DNA from 4 places in the Arthrobacter sp. 9E16 genome. Region 2 is predicted to be linked to each of the others. Evidence: riboswitches for the same ligand, from Rfam matches in the RefSeq annotation. Region 2 holds a riboswitch; each other region holds the start of a gene.
The links. Region 2 has a riboswitch for S-adenosylmethionine ahead of CXR00_RS10695 (ABC transporter substrate-binding protein). Riboswitches for the same ligand answer to the same signal wherever they lie in the genome.
Positions count from the first base shown of each region.

Region 1: linked by a shared signal. The riboswitch ahead of CXR00_RS03085 (hypothetical protein) and the one ahead of CXR00_RS10695 (ABC transporter substrate-binding protein) in region 2 are both predicted to bind S-adenosylmethionine.
Region 3: linked by a shared signal. The riboswitch ahead of CXR00_RS08175 (flavin reductase family protein) and the one ahead of CXR00_RS10695 (ABC transporter substrate-binding protein) in region 2 are both predicted to bind S-adenosylmethionine.
Region 4: linked by a shared signal. The riboswitch ahead of CXR00_RS06570 (LLM class flavin-dependent oxidoreductase) and the one ahead of CXR00_RS10695 (ABC transporter substrate-binding protein) in region 2 are both predicted to bind S-adenosylmethionine.

Region 1 is NZ_PJIU01000001.1:656,850-661,043, forward strand. It holds gene CXR00_RS03070 (ATP-dependent DNA ligase) at 1-287, opposite strand, end outside; gene CXR00_RS03075 (alpha/beta hydrolase) at 310-861, opposite strand; gene CXR00_RS03080 (LLM class flavin-dependent oxidoreductase) at 935-1,960, shown strand; SAM riboswitch class IV at 2,019-2,155, shown strand; gene CXR00_RS03085 (hypothetical protein) at 2,171-2,557, shown strand; gene CXR00_RS03090 (tyrosine-protein phosphatase) at 2,511-3,239, opposite strand; gene CXR00_RS03095 (3-hydroxyacyl-CoA dehydrogenase family protein) at 3,249-4,097, opposite strand; gene CXR00_RS03100 (enoyl-CoA hydratase/isomerase family protein) at 4,097-4,194, opposite strand, start outside.
Region 2 is NZ_PJIU01000002.1:853,706-857,899, reverse strand. It holds gene CXR00_RS10700 (ABC transporter permease) at 1-473, opposite strand, end outside; gene CXR00_RS10695 (ABC transporter substrate-binding protein) at 470-2,125, opposite strand; SAM riboswitch class I at 2,230-2,328, opposite strand; gene CXR00_RS10690 (MDR family MFS transporter) at 2,631-4,194, shown strand, end outside.
Region 3 is NZ_PJIU01000002.1:308,275-312,468, reverse strand. It holds gene CXR00_RS08190 (acVLRF1 family peptidyl-tRNA hydrolase) at 1-94, shown strand, start outside; gene CXR00_RS08185 (nitronate monooxygenase) at 138-1,241, opposite strand; gene CXR00_RS08180 (PhzF family phenazine biosynthesis protein) at 1,252-2,088, opposite strand; SAM riboswitch class IV at 2,193-2,310, shown strand; gene CXR00_RS08175 (flavin reductase family protein) at 2,365-2,871, shown strand; gene CXR00_RS08170 (hypothetical protein) at 3,092-3,712, shown strand; gene aspS (aspartate--tRNA ligase) at 3,823-4,194, opposite strand, start outside.
Region 4 is NZ_PJIU01000001.1:1,355,831-1,360,024, reverse strand. It holds gene CXR00_RS06580 (CoA-binding protein) at 1-84, opposite strand, end outside; gene CXR00_RS06575 (alpha/beta fold hydrolase) at 141-758, opposite strand; gene CXR00_RS06570 (LLM class flavin-dependent oxidoreductase) at 885-2,306, opposite strand; SAM riboswitch class IV at 2,342-2,456, opposite strand; gene CXR00_RS06565 (ABC transporter ATP-binding protein) at 2,853-3,677, shown strand; gene CXR00_RS06560 (aliphatic sulfonate ABC transporter substrate-binding protein) at 3,785-4,194, shown strand, end outside.

The DNA of each region.
Region 1 (4,194 bases), on a different contig from region 2:
TGCAGGACCTCAAAGTCCAGCCGCTTCCCTGATTCGCTGATCAGGATAATCTCGCCGTCCACCACGCAGCGCTGCGGAAGGTTGGTCTTGAGCGCGTCCACCAGTTCCGGAAAGTACCGGGTCATCGGCTTTTCGTTGCGGCTGCCGATTTCCAACTCATCACCGTCCCGGAAAATGATGGAGCGGAAACCGTCCCACTTGGGCTCATAGGAGTAGTCCCCCTCGGGCAGCGCAGTCACGGCTTTGGCCAGCATGGGGGCTACGGGCGGCATTACCGGAAGTTTCATGGGCCCCATTCTTACCCGGTTTTCAGTCGAGGGGAATGGAAACGCCCAGCCCCGCGGCAAACGCGGTCAGCAGGTCCCGGCCCTGCTGCCAGTTCCCGATGCCGCTTTCATCATTGATGTGGGTCAGTGCTCCGGCGTCGATCACGGGGACACCCCAGGCCTGGGCCAGCAGCCGTGCTCCGGGGAGGGTGCAGTAGGGATCGTTTTCGCTGGCAACCAGCAGTCCGGGCACCGGAAGCGGCTCCAACCGCGGGTCCCGGAAAGATCCGGCAGTGTCCGGGAAGGCCGGCTCGGCCGGATCCGGCGGCGCCACCAGCAGCACACCCCGGGCGCCTTTCGGGTTGCGCAGCAGCCACTCGGCGGAGGCCAGGCAGCCCAGGCTGTGGGCCACGAGGATGGTGTCACCGCCGCGGGAGCCGGCGGCGTCGTCGAGCGCGTCCATCCAGTTCTCCAGGTTCGGGTCATCCCACGACGACGGCGAAATCCGGGACACGTCCGCGGCACCGTCCTGCCACCGGCTTTGCCAGTGCTCATCATTGGAGCCGCCAATCCCGGGGACCATGGTCAGGTGCATGCTGTTCGCCTCTCATCCTGTGGTGCCGGGGAGCCGGCAGCCGGGAATATCTGCTCGGAAACCGGTGCTGTCAATGAACATGAAGAAGATCGGTTTCCTGTCCTTTGGACATTACCGCGACGTGCAGGGTTCCTTTGTCCGCACCGCCAGGGACGCCCTGCTGCAGACCGTCGAAACGGCGGTGGCAGCCGAGGAAGCGGGCATTGACGGAGCCTTCCTTCGGGTCCACCACTTCGCCCCGCAGTTCGCTGCGCCGTTCCCTCTGCTGTCCGCCATGGCCGCACGGACTCACCGGCTTGAACTGGGCACGGCGGTGATCGATATGCGCTACGAAAATCCGCTGTACATGGCCGAAGAAGCGGCGGCCGCGGATCTGATCAGCGGCGGCAGGCTTCAGCTGGGCCTGAGCCGGGGTTCACCCGAGCCTGCGCTGCGCGGATATGAGGCATTTGGCTACGTTCCCACCGGGGACAGCACCGATGCGGATGAGGCCCGCAAGCACACGCTGGTGTTCCGGGCTGCGATTGCCGGTGCAGGTTTGGCGAACGCGGATCCGATGATGACCGGCAGTTCCGACGCGCTGGCCATCGATCCGCAGTCCCCGGGCCTCGCAGAACGGATCTGGTGGGGTTCCGGAACCCGGGCGACGGCCAAGTGGACCGGCGAACAGGGCATGAACCTGATGAGCTCCACCCTGCTGACGGAGGATACCGGAGTTCCCTTCGATGAGCTCCAGGCCGAGCAGATTGCGGTGTTCCGCAAGGCCTGGGCCGATGCGGGACATGAGGGGACTCCGCGGGTCTCCGTCAGCCGCAGCGTCATTCCGCTGGTGACCGACACCGACCGCCGGTATTTCGGGCTGCGCGCCCAGGCCGAGGGTCGCGACCAGGTGGGGCGGCTCGACGGCGGCCTGGCCCGGTTCGGCAAGAGCTACATTGGCGAACCCGACGTCATTGCCGCCCAGCTTGCCGCGGACGCCGCGGTTCAGGCTGCGGACACGCTTCTGGTGACGGTGCCCAACCAGCTGGGCGTGGACTACAACGTGCAGCTGCTGGAAAACATCGTGAAGCATGTCGCGCCGGCGGCCGGCTGGCGCTGATGCCTCCCGTACGGCGGCGGTTCCCGGCTGTCACCGGCATGCGCTATGGTGGTGTCAGCTTCACGAGAGGTGGCCAACGCCCGGAGGAATCCGGGTCCGTAAAAGCTCCGACTGGCCTCACACCAACCCCATGTTCGGCGGGTGGTTCGGATGACGAAGCGGCCTGACGCCGCCCGGCGCAGGCAAGGACAACCTGTAAAGGAACACGCTGTGAGCACTTCCAGTGACACCCGCTGCGCCAGCTTCCGGCCCGGCCATAACATCCATCAGATCCATGCCAAGAAGCTTGTTGGCTTCGATGACTGGGTGGATGCCCAGGCCTACGTGGACCTGGACCTGGGCATCGTCCAGCTGGTCGTGGACGGCAGGCAGCAGCTGATGTGGTTCCATGACCTGCCGACGCTGGCCCTGGCCCTCGCTGGTTCCGGCGGAGCGGCACAGTGGTGCGCCCGGTACTCCTCGCTCCTGGTCCCCGGCGGTTTCGACGGCCCGGCCCGGCGCTCTTTTTTCTACTTGGCGACGCCGGAAAAGCTCAGGCCGTGTAGCGGGTTCAGTTCAGCATCCGGCGCCGAAGCCGCTTCAGCACAGCAGGGCTGACCCCGGCGTCGCGCAGGTACTGTTCCGCGTCCAGCCCGTCCAGGGCGCGGAGCAGTTCACGCCTTCCGTCGGCCACCCGGGCGTCTTCCTGCTCGGAGGTCAGCGGCTTTTCCCGCGGATGCACCTGCGTGGCGTGGAAGGCATTAATGCCGCGTACGGCCTGCTCATAATCATCGGCAATGGCCTCCGGCGATGCCCCGGCCAGCTGGAGCAGGAGCATAATGATGAGCCCGGTGCGGTCCCTGCCGGCGGAGCAGTGGATCACCACCGCGCCGTCGTCGGCGTCTGCGAGGGCCTGAACGACGGCGGCGATCTTCTCCGGCCAGCGGCGCAGGTTCTCCCGATACCACTTGGGTGAATCCATGTACGGGCCGCAGAGCGCGGTGAAGTCGGGATCGTTCGCTTCCTGCGTGGGCCGGGTCAGGAAGGTGATGCCGGCAGCGGCGTCGGCGCCCACCTCCGGGTCGGTGTCCCGGCGGCCCTGCTCGACGTCGTTGCGGAGGTCGATGACGGTGCGGACGCCTGCTTCGCGGGCCTGCGCCCAGCCCCGCTCAGTGAGCCATTCGGACCGGCCCATCCGGAAGATCCGGCCGGGTGCCACGGAGCCGCCGCCGGCAACCGGGATGCCGCCCAGGTCACGGGCATTCGCCGCGCCTTCCCACTCCACATCCCGGTTGCCCATCACGCCACTCTAGGACCAGTCGAAGAAGCCCTTGCCGGACTTCCGGCCGAGCTCGCCGCGCGCCACCTTGTCCCGAAGGATCTGCGGCGGTTCAAACCGCGGACCAAGGGTTTCGGCAAGATACTCGGCAATGCCCAGGCGCACGTCCAGACCCACAATGTCGGTGGTCCGCAGCGGTCCCGTGGGGTGCTTGTAGCCCAGGACCATGGCGGCATCGATATCCTCTGCCGTGGCCACGCCCTCCTCCACCATGCGCATGGCTTCCAGGGCGATGGCCACTCCCAGCCGGGAGCTGGCAAAGCCCGGGGCATCGTTCACGACGACGGGCGTCTTGCCGAGGTCCTGCGCCCAGGCGGCGGCGGCTTCAGCCAGCTCCTCGGAGGTCTGCTTTCCCAGCACCACCTCGATCAGGGTGGAGGCGGGCACCGGGTTGAAAAAGTGCAGCCCGCAAAACCGCTCCGGGCGCTGCAGCTTTTCCGCCAGGCCGGAGACGGACAGTGAAGACGTGTTGGACGCCAGCCAGGCCTCGGATCCCAGCTGCTCCTCGACCGCAACCAGGGCTGCTGCCTTCAGTCCGAAATCCTCCGGCACTGCTTCCACCACCAACCCGGCACCGGAGAACGCCGCATAGTTCGTGGAAACGGACAAACGCGCGGTCAGGTCCGCCAGGCCCGCGGAAACGGTGCCGCGCTCGACGCTCTTGGCCAGTGCGCCGGAGACGCGGTCATAAGCGGCGGAGGCGGCGTCGTCGTCGCGCTCCACCACCACCACCGTTGCTCCGGCCGTGACGAAGGCGTGGGCGATACCCGCGCCCATCCGCCCGCCGCCGAGCACTCCTACCGTGGAGGGAACTGCCATTACTTTTTCTTCCTCTCAAGGAATGCGGACATGCGGTCAAACTTGGCCTGCGATTCAAACAGAATCCCCTGCGCCAAATTGTCGATGGCGGGGTGGG
Region 2 (4,194 bases):
AGGGTCCGGCCGACGCCGTCGAGCAGGCGTCCGCGGCCCACCGTGAGGAGCGTGAATGCCAGGGCGATGACCCATGCGAAGGCCAGCGCCAGTCCGGCGAGCTGCAGGGTGGGAAGGATCTGCGGGCCGATGATCTCGATCACGGGAACCTTGAAGATATAGGACACCCCAAAGTCCCCGGTAATCAGGTTGCCCAGATAGGAGAGGTACTGCAGAAGAACGGGCCGGTCGAGTCCGTACTGGGCTCTTACCGCTGCCACCGTCTCGGGCGACGGGGAGGATCCGGCACCCCCGAGGATCGCTGTTACGGGATCGCCGGGCGTGAGGTGCAGGACAAAGAAGGTGAGGGTGACGGCCGCCCAGAGGACAAAAACGCTGCCGGCGGCCCGCTTACCGACAATGCGGCCGGTGCTGCCTCCGGACACCGTTGTGCGAGGTGCCGTGTTGAGGGGATCAAGGGATTGGGTGCTCATTGGGGATCCACCGCCGTGACGTCGTAGAGGTAGGGGAGGGAAAGGCTGGGTTCAAGGGTGAGGTTTGTCCAGCGGTCGCTGCGCAGGGCCACCTGGCTGGCCTGGTTGTAAAGCGGCAGCTGCAGGGCGTGGTCGCTGACGATCTGCTGGGCCTGGTGGTAAAGGTCCTTCCGGACGGCAGCATCGTCGGTGGCAAGTGCCGCGTTCAGGATCGAGTCCAGCCCGGGATTGCGAAAGCCCGATCCGTTGGCTACAAAGCCGGCAGACTCGGTGTATTCCGAGGAGAAGACAATGCGGAGCACATCGGCGGTGTTGGTGTTCCAGTAATCGGCGCGAAGGTCGTATTCGAAGGTGTTGCCCAGTTCGCTCACGGTTGCTGCGTCGCCGTTCTCGATCAGCACCTCGAAGCCGGCCTGCTTCGCTGTCGCCTGGATTTGAGTGACCAGCGCCTGGTGCGCAGCGGGCCAGGCTCCGGGGGTGTACGGGAAATGAACTCTCAGGCGCTCGCCGTCTTTCACCCGGTATCCTTCGGCGTCGTGCTCCGTCCAGCCGGCATCATCGAGCAGGCGGGCTGCTTCGGCGGGGTCCGGGTCATAGACGTGCTCAAAATCGGGGGAGTAGAAACCGGTGGTGGAGCTGAGCGGCCCGCCGGCCCGGGTGACGGTGCCGAAGTAGACGCTGTTGATGCCCGCGTCCACGTAGGCGCTGTGCAGGAAAGCCTTGCGGACGTTGAGGTCGTCAAACGGCGCACGGGTGGTGTTGAGGATGAGGTTGGTAGGGTTTCCGGGCCGGTCACGCAGGGTCAGCTCCACGTTTCCGTCCGCTTCCGCCTCGGCAAAGTGGACCGAGGGCATGAGGTCCAGGGCGTCCGCCTGGCCTGCCCGCAGCAGGCCGTACCTGGTGGAGTCTTCGGGAACAATGCGCCATTCGATCTTCTCAATGTGTGCCGGGCCGTCATGCTGCGCGTAGGGCGGAGCGGAGTTGTAGTCTTCGTTGCGGACCAGGGTGACCTTGGACTGCGGGACGTAGTCCAGGATCTTGTACGGTCCCGAGCCCACCGGCGAGTGGCAGTTTTCCACTTGCGGCCGCTTCAGGGCCGCGGGTGACTGGATGCCGAGGAAGGGCTGGGCGAGCACCTCAAGGAACGCCGCATACGGGCGGTTCAGGGTGACGACGGCGGTGGTCGGGTCCACTACCTGCGTGGACTCGTAGGGTTTGAGGTAACCGCCTGCGGTACCTGACTGGGTGTTTGGATCCACCATGTGGTCCAGGTTTGCCTTCACTGCTTCCGCGGTGAGTTTTGTCCCGTCGGTGAACCAGACGTCGTCGCGCACTGTGAAGGTGTAGGTGAGGCCGTCGCCGGACACTGACCATGCTGTGGCGAGCCACGGGTGGATGGTGCCGCCGCTGTCCTGTGAAACGAGGGAATCCAGGTAGTTCGCTGCGATGGATGCCTGCGGCATGTCGCCGTCCACGTGGGGATCCAGGCAGGAAATGTCCTTGCCGGTGGCAAAGACAAAGGTGTCGCTGCCGCTGGCTGCGGCCGGCCCGCCGCAACCGGAAACGGCAGTGGCGAGCATGGCCCCTGCCGTGAGGACGGCGAGGGTGCGGGGTATCTGGGGATGGGGTTTGGGAGGTCTTGCTGGGCTCACGTCAGGCTCCTGAATCATCGCCCGGCGGAGGGCGACGCAGGTTCGCCGGCGTCAGCTTCGCCGTGCCGGGGCAGGGCGAAGCTGACCAACGAAAGCGCGCAGCTTCTCCATCGGTCCTGGCAGTAGCACCGTTCCCCGCTGCTGGGCGGGGAGGGTTGCTGCGGCGTCGTCGATCCAGGTCTCTCGGCCGCTCGGGATGGTTAAGGAAAAGCTAGCCCATGGATCACGGCCGGGCCAGCGATGACCGTTTTTGACCTCAGGGGCGTCTCGGTGCGTCATCGGCGGTCACAGAGGTTCACGGCGGTGCCATCCGGACCCGGGACCGGGCGTCCGGCCAAGGGTGTGCGATACGCCACGAAATTAGTTGACTAAGGGCAATTACTTATATAGTTGATCTAAATCAACTACTAGCAGGAGCCCGATGTCCCCCGCAGAACGTCCCCCCGAAAAAAAGTCCGAAAAGAAGGCCAAGGTGCCCAAGCGGACCGCCTCCCCGGACGGGACCATGACTCACAAGCAGGTGCTGGAATCCCTTTCCGGCCTGCTCCTTGGCATGTTTGTCTCGATTCTGGCGGGCACGGTGGTTTCCACCTCCCTGCCGCTGATCATCTCGGACCTTGACGGCAACCAGTCCGCCTACACCTGGGTGGTGACGGGAACACTGCTGGCCACAACGGTGTCAACGCCGCTGTGGGGCAAGTTTGCTGACCTGTTCAACCGCAAGCTGCTGATCCAGCTCGCTCTTGGCATCTTTGTGCTCGGCTCGGCCCTGGCCGGCTTCTCGCAGGACACCAGCACGCTGATTGTCTTCCGCGTGCTGCAGGGTCTGGGTGCCGGTGGTCTCGCCGCGCTGAGCCAGATCATCATGGCTGACATCATCAGCCCGCGCGACCGCGGGAAGTACGCCGGACTCTTTGGTGCCGTCATGGCGGTGGGCACAGTGGGCGGACCGCTGCTGGGCGGTGTTGTCACTGACGCCTTCGGCTGGCGCTGGAACTTCTTCATTGCCCTGCCGGTGGCGGTGGCTGCCATCATCCTGCTGCAGATGACCCTGCACCTGCCCCAGCACGCCAAGCGCAAGGTCCACATCGACTACTTGGGTGCTGTCCTGATCGCCGGCGGTGTGTCGCTGCTGATGATCTGGGTGACCCTGGCGGGCAACCAGTTCGGCTGGGCCTCGCTGGCCTCCTTCCTGACGGTCGCCGGATCCGCCTTGCTGCTGATCGCTGCCGTGCTGGTTGAATTCAAGTCCCCGGAACCGATCATTCCGCTGTCCATGTTCAAGAACCGCACCTTCACCCTTGCCGTCGTGGCGAGCATTTCCGTGGGCGTGTCCATGTTCGGCACTTCTGTGTTCCTGGCGCAGTACATGCAGCTGGCCCGCGGTGCCACCCCCACCGAGTCCGGCCTGCTGACCATCCCCATGATGGCCGGCCTGCTGGTCTCCTCCACGCTGTTCGGAACGATCATCAGCCGCACCGGCAAGTGGAAGGCCGTGATGATTTCCGGCGGTGTGCTCACCGTGGTGGGTTCCATCCTGCTGAGCACGCTGGCCTATGACACCAACCTGGTGCTGGTCGGCATCTACATGGCCGTTCTGGGCGCAGGCCTGGGCATGCTGATGCAGAACCTGGTGCTCGTGGTCCAGAACTCCATTGAGGTGAAGAACCTCGGTGTGGCCACCAGCGCGGTGACCTTCTTCCGCAGTCTCGGCGGCACCGTGGGTGTTTCCGTGCTGGGTTCGGTGCTCGGGACCATCGTTGCCTCCGAAATCAAGGACGGCATCGGTGCGCTGGCGCCGGCTGACCAGGCTGCGGCCGCCGTGGCCCTGGGCAGCGGATCCATCCCCAAGGTCTCCGAACTTCCTGACGCCATTGCCGTGCTGGTGGAAAGTGCGTACGGCGTCGGCGTCGGCTCGGTCTTCCTGTACAGCGTTCCGCTGGCCGTCATCACGCTGCTGGCTGTCATCTTCATTCCGAACGCCAAGCTTGGCCGCCAGAATGCCGTACAGCTGAAGAAGGCCGCCGCAACCGCTGATCCTGCGGCGACCGCCGGCATCGCCGTAGCTT
Region 3 (4,194 bases), 550 kb from region 2:
GCGTCCGCTCGATGTTCAGGACCCTAAACTGGCGGTGCTGGCTCAGGCTGCTAAGGATGCCTGCTCCGTTTTCATCCGAATTACGGTGCCCTAAGGCGCTTGGCCTGGAGCCGGGCCGTGCCGTGACGGGACCGCCCTCAGTCGGCCAGCCCGAACAGGCGGCGGAGAATCACCTGCGCCGGAGCTTCAGCGGCGTGCCGGAACCCTGTTCCGGCCCACAGGCTGACTCCTTCCGGATTGCCTGCCGCCGCGGCGGCGGCCCGGAGCGGGCTGGTGACGTGATTGATGTACGGGTACGCGTCCGGGGCATCCGGATAGGCACGCATGAAGTCATTGATCAGCCCCCTCGCCGGACGGCCGGAGAAGGCCCGGGTCAGCGCCGTACCTGGATCCCTGCGCCCCTGGATGGCATCCATCAACCCGCCGCGGTGCACCTTGCTGGTCCCGGCTTCGTCGCTGAGCAGCAGCAGGGTTCCCATTTGGACGGCACCCGCCCCGGCGGCCAGAGCTGCGGACGCGTCCTCCGGGGTGGAAATGCCTCCCGCGGCTACCAACGGAAGCGGGCAGGCTTCTCGAACCTGCTGCAGCAGGTCAGTTAAGGAGACCTTCCCCGGCACCTTCCCGCTGTCCAGGGTTCCCCGGTGTCCGCCGGCTTCCGGGCCCTGCACGCACAGGATGTTCGCTCCGGCAGCTGCCGCCGCGCGCGCCTCGCCGGCATCGGTGACCGTCACCACGCTGCAGATTCCCTGCGCGGCAAGTTCGGCAAAGACCGCCGGTTCCGGCAATCCGAAGGTGAAGGACACTACCGGGACCCGCTCCCGGAGGACCAGCTCCAGCTTGGCTTGCCAGGCGTCGTCGTCGTTGGGGTTCGGCATCGCGGGTTCGGGGACCGTGGTTCCGGCTGGCCCCTGTCCTGCTGCTGTGACCAGGTGCTCACGGAAGATCAGGGCCGCTTCGATTTTTCGAGCCCGGGCTTCCGCCTTCCCCGCAGCCTGATCCTGCGCGGCAACCGGGTAGGTGTTGGCAGCATCCGGAACGAAGAGGTTCAGGCCAAAGGGCCGGCCGCTCAGCCTGCGCAGCTGGGTAATCTGGTCCGCCACGGTGCCGGTGCTCTTGTAACCGGCGGCCAGGAAGCCGAGCCCGCCGGTCTCCCCCACAGCAGCAGCCAGCTCCGGGGTGGAAGGCCCCCCGGCCATGGGTGCACCGATAACCGGAAGGGCGAGCGAGTTTAGGGTGAACATGGTGCCCGATTTACAGTGTGACGGTGCCGTCAATGCAGGTGACCGTGGATCCGCCCACCCAGATCTTGCGGTCCCGGGTGAAGACCCGGACCCGGCCGGAGCGCTGGACGGCAGTGCCCTGGGTGACGACGTAGCGTTCCGGTGCCAGCGAGGCTCCGATCAGCCACTGGGCGAGTCCGGCATTGAGGCTGCCGGTGACCGGATCCTCTGCAATACCGAGACCCGGTACGAAGGCGCGCACTTCAAAGTCTGTTTCCGCGTCCGCCGGCTGCGCGCCAATGACGCCCACGCGCAGGTTGCCCATGATCACGGGATTCGGGTTCAGCGCCAGGACAGTTGCGGCGTCCCGGAGCAGCAGTCCCAGCCAGCCGGGTCCGTTGTCGATCCAGTTGGAGGCGAGGATTTGCTCCGGTTCCAGGCCCAGTGCCTGCCGGGCCTGGTCCAGGACATCGTCTTCCAGCGCACCGGAGCGCAGCAGGGGCGGAGCGGCAAACGCCGCGATCCCGGCATTGGCGTGCAGCGTCACGAGTCCTATGCCGCATTCCTGTACGACGACGTCGGGGTACCGGCGCTTGGCCCCGGTCTCCAGCCAGGCGTGGCACGTGCCCAGCGTAGGGTGTCCGGCGAAGGGAATCTCCCCGCCGGGGGTGAAGATCCGGACCCGGTAGTCGGCCCCGTCCACAGTGGGCGGCAGGACGAAGGTGGTCTCGGAAAGGTTGGTCCACCGGGCGAAGGAGGCCATCTCAGCATCCGTCAGCCCTTCCGCTTCGAGCACCACCGCCAGCGGGTTGCCCAAATACGGTTCGCTGCCGAAAACGTCCACCTGTTTAAACCACCGCTGTCTCATTCTTCACACTGTATCCCTTCATCCCCATGACTTTTATGAAGCGGAGTTTACGAACTGTGGCGGGGGTTTGTGTCCCGGTGCTGCCCGGCCTACGTTGGAGCAAGAATCAAGAGTTCCAGCCACGGGCCCTGGCCGGCTGGACGGCAACCCTCTCGCCGTAGCGGGGTGCTCCAGGTGACGATTCGGCCGCCCGGTTTCCAACCGGCCCGGCAAGTACCGCGCTTCGCTACCGACGTATCGGGTTACCGGGCGCTTGAGGCAGAGGATCTTTTGAGCATGGCACTTTTGACCGACCTTCAGCCCGCTGCATTGCGCCGGGCGTTCTCCCGTTTTCCGTCCGGCGTTGCCGCCCTGTGCGCGGTCATCGACGGCGAGCCGCAGGGCCTGGTTGCTTCTTCCTTCACGGTGGGCGTTTCCATGGATCCGCCGCTGGTGATGTTTGCCGTGCAGAACACGTCCCGCACATGGCCGGTGCTGCGGGGCTCGGCCCGGATTGGCGTGTCGATTTTGGGTTCCGATCACGAGGGCGTCTGCAAACAGATTGCGTCCAGGGCCGGAAACCGCTTCACCGGACTGGATCTGCACACGGATGACTCCGGATCATTGTTCCTGGACCGGGCCGCCCTCTGGCTTGAGTGCTCTGTGGAGAATGAGGTTCCGGCCGGGGACCATCAGGTGGTGCTGCTACGGGTGCACGGCCATGCCTCACACGACGATGCCCATGAGCCCCTGATATTCCACGGTTCAGCGTTTCGCCGTCTGGGCGTTCCCGAATTCGCCTGACCGGCAGAAATGTGTCGGCACCGGAAATACGGAGCCGGGAATTGTTTCCACGCGTTTATGACAGCGGCCGTCCGTTACCAATCCTTTACATTCGAAGCCGGCTCCACTATCGTTCTTCGGATTACTTCGGAAGGAAGTAGCGGAGATGACCAGAAACAGAAATGCCAATGGAACATCACGGAATAAGGCAAGGCCCGGCAGAGCGTCGGATTTGCCGTTTATGCATAAGGCCCTGCTTCCCGCAGCGGCGCTGGGTCTGGTGCTGACAGGATGCAGCGCCCAGGAGGAGCCCGAGGCCGCTTCCTCTAAACCGGCCACATCGTCAGCCACAGCCGGGGAGACCGCCACGGCCTCCCCCAAAGCCGGTTCGTCCAGCCGGAGCAGCATCGGCGTGGAACTGCCCCCGGGAAGCACGGAGCCTCCTGCCCCCAGCGACCCCGCCATGCTGGCACTGTTCCGGGCGGACAATCCCATCAGCCTCGAGAGCTACTTCCAGCAAAATCCCCAGGGGCGCCCTCTCAACGCCAGCCTCGTGCTCGAGGAACCCGGCACCGGGAGGAGCACCTTCGATCTGCCCGCGATGGAACCGGGGACCAGCTTCAGCGTGTACCTCACCTGTAACCAGCCCGGGGACTACAGCGTCGAGGTTCGGGACGCTGATTCAAACCCAGTGACCGCTTCCAGCAGCAACAATTGCAATTGGCCGGTCCTAACGTCTTTTGAACACATCGTCACACCCGATCAAACCCCGGCGTCCATCACAGTGGACGGGCCGGACGGAGATTACTGGCTTGTTGTCTACAATTTGCCGGTCCCCACTATGGCGCCCGCACCGGGCTAAAACAGGCTGCCGGAATAATTCACCCAAATTTAACGGCGCGTCGAAAGATGAAGGTGCCCGGCCGCATCAGCGGCCGGGCACCTTCATCATTCTGGAATCCTGCGAAAGACCTAGTCCTTCTTGGCGTCGTCCTTCTTGGCTTCAGCCTTCTTTTCCGGCTTGAAGTCCACGCCGGCTTCCTTGCGCTGCTGGGCAGTGATCGGAGCCGGAGCCTGGGTCAGCGGGTCATAGCCGCCGCCGGACTTCGGGAAGGCAATGACGTCGCGGATGGATTCGCTGCCCGAAAGCAGCGCGACCACACGGTCCCAGCCGAAGGCGATGCCGCCGTGGGGCGGTGCGCCGTACTTGAATCCTTCAAGCAGGAACCCGAACTTCTCCTGGGCGTCTTCCTGCGACAGGCCCATGACCTTGAAGACGCGCTCCTGCACATCGCGCTGGTGGATACGGATGGAGCCGCCGCCAATTTCGTTGCCGTTGCAGAC
Region 4 (4,194 bases), on a different contig from region 2:
GTTGGACAGGCCCACCACCGCCCAGCGGGCGCCCTTGTTGGTCAGAAGTGCTTCGACAACTGCGGGGTTATTGACGTGTGTCATCTGCCGTCCTTCGGTGGGCTCTGGATCGGGCACCAGCTTACGCCCGGCTGCGTGCCTCAGCTCAGGAAAGATTCGATGGCATCGGCCAGGGCGGTCTCCGGCACACTGGCCGTGCTGCCTTCCAGCAGCTGGAACTCCCCTTCCTCCAGGGCATCGGCGGCCCGCCGGGCCAGATCCTGCGTTTCGTTGCCGCTGGCGCTCCCTGCCAGCACCAGCACGGGCACCTGCACACCGCCGAGTCCCTCAAGTTCCGTCTGCAGCACCAGCATCTCGTCTTCACCCTCCTCCAGGGCCAGGGTCGGCTCCAGCGCGACAACCCGCGTGATGACGGCGGACTCCTCGGCGGCGCGCAGCGCCAGGAAGGCACCCGACGCGAACCCGTAGAGGTCTGCCCTTCCGCCGGCCACCTGCACCACTGCCAGCAGGTCATCAACGTCGGACTCGGCCGTGTACTCCTCCCCCACGTCGCTTTCACCCAGTCCGCGCCGGTCATACGTGTAGACGGTGTGGTTTCCGGAGAGCAGCTGCGCCAGGGCCCGGGTACTGGAACTGTTGCGGTCAGCTGTCAGCGGATCCACGATCACCAGGGGCGGACCGTCGCCCTGCCGGGACCAGGCGATGCGGGTGCCGTCGGCGGAAAGGGCCATGCCGGTGGCGCTGGGTGAGGGTTCCATAGCCGACTCCTGCTCGCTAAAGGGTTCACTGCGCGGACCCTTCAAACGTAAGGAGGCAGTCCGTCCCCGGTCAATGGCCCCGCCCGGAACCCGCCCCGCAAACCTCCGGCCGGACGGCGGAACCCCTCAGCGTGCCGGAATCCCTGCCGGCTGAAGCCGGAAGGACGCACCGCGGTGGTTTTCGGGCAGCTTGTCACCGGCACCGAAGAGCTTGTGGCGCAGCGTCCCCGGGGTATATTCCGTCCGGTAGGCACCGCGCTTCTGCAGCTCCGGCACCACAAATTCCACCACGTCCTCGAAGGTACCCGGGGTAATGGCGTAGGCCAGGTTGAAGCCGTCCACATCGGTCTCTTCCACCCACCGGATCAGCTCCTCGGCGACGTCGGACCCCGAGCCCACCAGCCGCGGACCCAGCCCGCCGATCCCCGCGGATTCGGCGATGTCGCGCACCGTCCAGGGTTCGCCGTCGTCCTTCGCTTTTTGGAAGTTGTCCGCGGCAGACTGGATCGCATTGGACTGCACATTGCCCAGCGGCTCGTCCAGGTTGTAGGTGGACAGATCCACGCCGAGCCAGCCGGACATCAGGGCCAGGGCACCCTCGTCGCTGGCGTACCGCTGGTAGTCCACATGCTTGGCTTCGGCTTCCTCGGATGTTGCCGCGGTGATGATGGTCAGCAGCGTGTAGATCCGGATGGAGTGGCGGTCCCGGCCGGCGGCTTCGGCGGCATCACGAATCCGGGTGACCGTGGCCCTGAGCTTTTCCTTCGTGGGGGCGCCCACGAAGACGGCCTCGGCATTGCCGGCGGCAAAGGCAATGCCCCGCGGCGAGGCGCCGGCCTGGAAGATCACCGGGGTGCGCTGCGGTGACGGCTCACTGATATGGATGCCGGGAACCTTGAAGTACTTGCCCTCATGGTTGATGTCATGCACCTTCGCCGGGTCGGTGAAGATGCCGCTGTCCTTGTCCCGGACGACGGCGTCATCCTCCCAGGAGCCTTCCAGCAGCTTGTAGATCACCTCGAGGTATTCATCCGCGTGGTTGTAGCGCTCGTCGTGCTCAAGCTGGTCTTCGGCACCCATGTTGCGGGCCGCCGAGGGCAGGTAGCCGGTGACCACGTTCCAGCCGACCCGGCCGTTGGTGAGGTGGTCCAGGGTGGAGAGGCGCCGCGCGAAGGGGTAGGGGTGTTCATAGGCTGTTCCCGCGGTGATGCCGAAACCGAGGTGCTCGGTGACCAGTGCCATGGCGGAGACCAGCAGCAGCGGGTCATTCACCGGCACCTGGGTGCCCTGCCGCAGTGTGGCCTCGTTGGAGTTTCCATACACGTCATAGGTGCCCAGGACGTCTGCGATAAAGATGCCGTCAAACAATCCGCGCTCGCAGGTTTGGGCCAGGTTGGCCCAGTAGCGGAGATCCGTGTAATTCGCGGACTGGTCCTGCGGATGGCGCCACAGTCCCGGAGACTGATGGCCCACGCAGTTCATGTCAAAGGCGTTGAACCGGATCTGCCGCCGGCTGTTCTGAGGTGTTGAGGAAGATGATTCGGACACGGGGAAATCCTTCGGGACGGGACGCACCCGCTGGGGCGCCGTACTTGCCGTTCGCGGACGCGACACGGCCGGATCCTCATCTGGGGCACCCCGCTACGGAAAGAGGGTTGCCGCCCAACCAGCCAGAGCTTTGCGTTGGGACTCATGATCCTTCGCCACCAGTATTTGCACAGCGGAACAGGCAAGGAAAGAACATGACCCCGTGTGAACGGATTTATGACCCCGCATGACCACTGGTTGGCAGCATTCCCCATCCTGTCCCAGACTCCACAGATAGCCTGGCCTCCACTCCCCCGCCGGCGCCCCCGCCGGCACAGGCGGCGTCGAAATATTACGCGGGGGACTTGCCGGTTTCCGCAATCGCGCGTTTAGTTGCTCTTGACCATCCCGAGCGGCTGAGAGACCTGGATCAGTGAAGCCGCAGCAACCCTGGTTGCCGTACCTCCTCCTTGAGGGACGGCAATAGCGAGGACAACACCGCAGGAGGCCTCCCGGCCCAAGGCGTTATCCGTAGGGTGCTACTGCCAGGACCGATGGAGAGTTAACATGACCGCTCTGGCTTCACAGTCCCCTGCCGCCGCGCCGCCCCAAACGCGCGCCGCCGGTTCCGCCCTTCCCGTTGCCTTTTCCTCCCTCGGCCGCGCATTCGGCTCCGGCGGTGAAACCCACCAGGTGCTGCGGGACATCACCTTTGACGTACATGCCGGCGAAGTCCTGGCCATCCTGGGCTCCAGCGGCTGCGGAAAGTCCACGCTCCTGCGGGCCGCAGCCGGCCTGGACGCTCCAACCAGCGGGGAAGTCCGGATCAACGGAACACCCGTGCGCGGCATTGATGACCGGTGCGCCGTCGCGTTCCAGGAACCGCGGCTGCTGCCCTGGCAAACCCTGCAGGCCAACATCGCCATGGGCCTGCCCAAGGGCATCAGCGCCAAGAACGGCAAGGCCAAGGTGGCCGAACTGCTGGAGCTGGTGGAACTGGCCGCATTCGCCAAACACCGTCCCCGGGCAGTTTCCGGTGGCATGGCGCAGCGCGCTTCTCTTGCCCGGGCCCTGGCCCGCACGCCCGGCGTGCTCCTGCTGGATGAACCGTTCGGTGCACTGGATGCCCTGACCCGGCTGAAGATGCAGGACCTGCTGCTCGCGGTTCACCGGGCCACCCCCACCACGGTGCTGCTGGTAACCCACGACGTGGACGAAGCCCTCCAGCTGGCAGACCGCATCATCGTCCTGGGCAGGGAGCCCGGTGCTGCCGGAGCCACCATTACGGACACCATCACCGTGCCCGGCCCGCGCCCGCGGAACCGCGCCTCGGCCGAGCTGGCCCGAATGCGCGGCGAGCTCCTGGCCCGCCTCGGCGTCGACCGCCACTAAAACTTCTCCCGGCGTCACCCCTCTAAGGGCCGCTACCCCCGCCGTTCTGCGCCCATTTTGCGCATGAACCGCGATGCCTCGCAGCCAACTCATCAGAAAGAATCCCCATGAACAGCCGTTCCCTCAGTTCCCCCTCAGCTTCCCGCACCGCGCTCAAGACCCTGGCCGCAGCCGCCGCCGCAGCTTCCCTGCTGCTGACCGGTTGCGTGGCAGGCGAGGATTCCGATGCCGCCGCCGACGCCGGCGCGGCCGACGGAGGAACCCTCACCCTCGACTTCGCCACCTACAACCCGCTCAGCCTGATCATCAAGGACCAGGGCTGGCTGGAATCCGCCCTCGCCGACGACGGCGTCACGGTGGAGTGGGTGCAGTCGGCCGGCTCCAACAAGGCCAATGAAAACCTGCGCTCCGGGGCGATCGACGTCGGTTCCACCGCAGGGTCCGCAGCGCTGCTGCACCGCGCCAACGGATCCCCGATCAAGGCCATCGACATTTTCTCCCAGCCGGAATGGGCGGC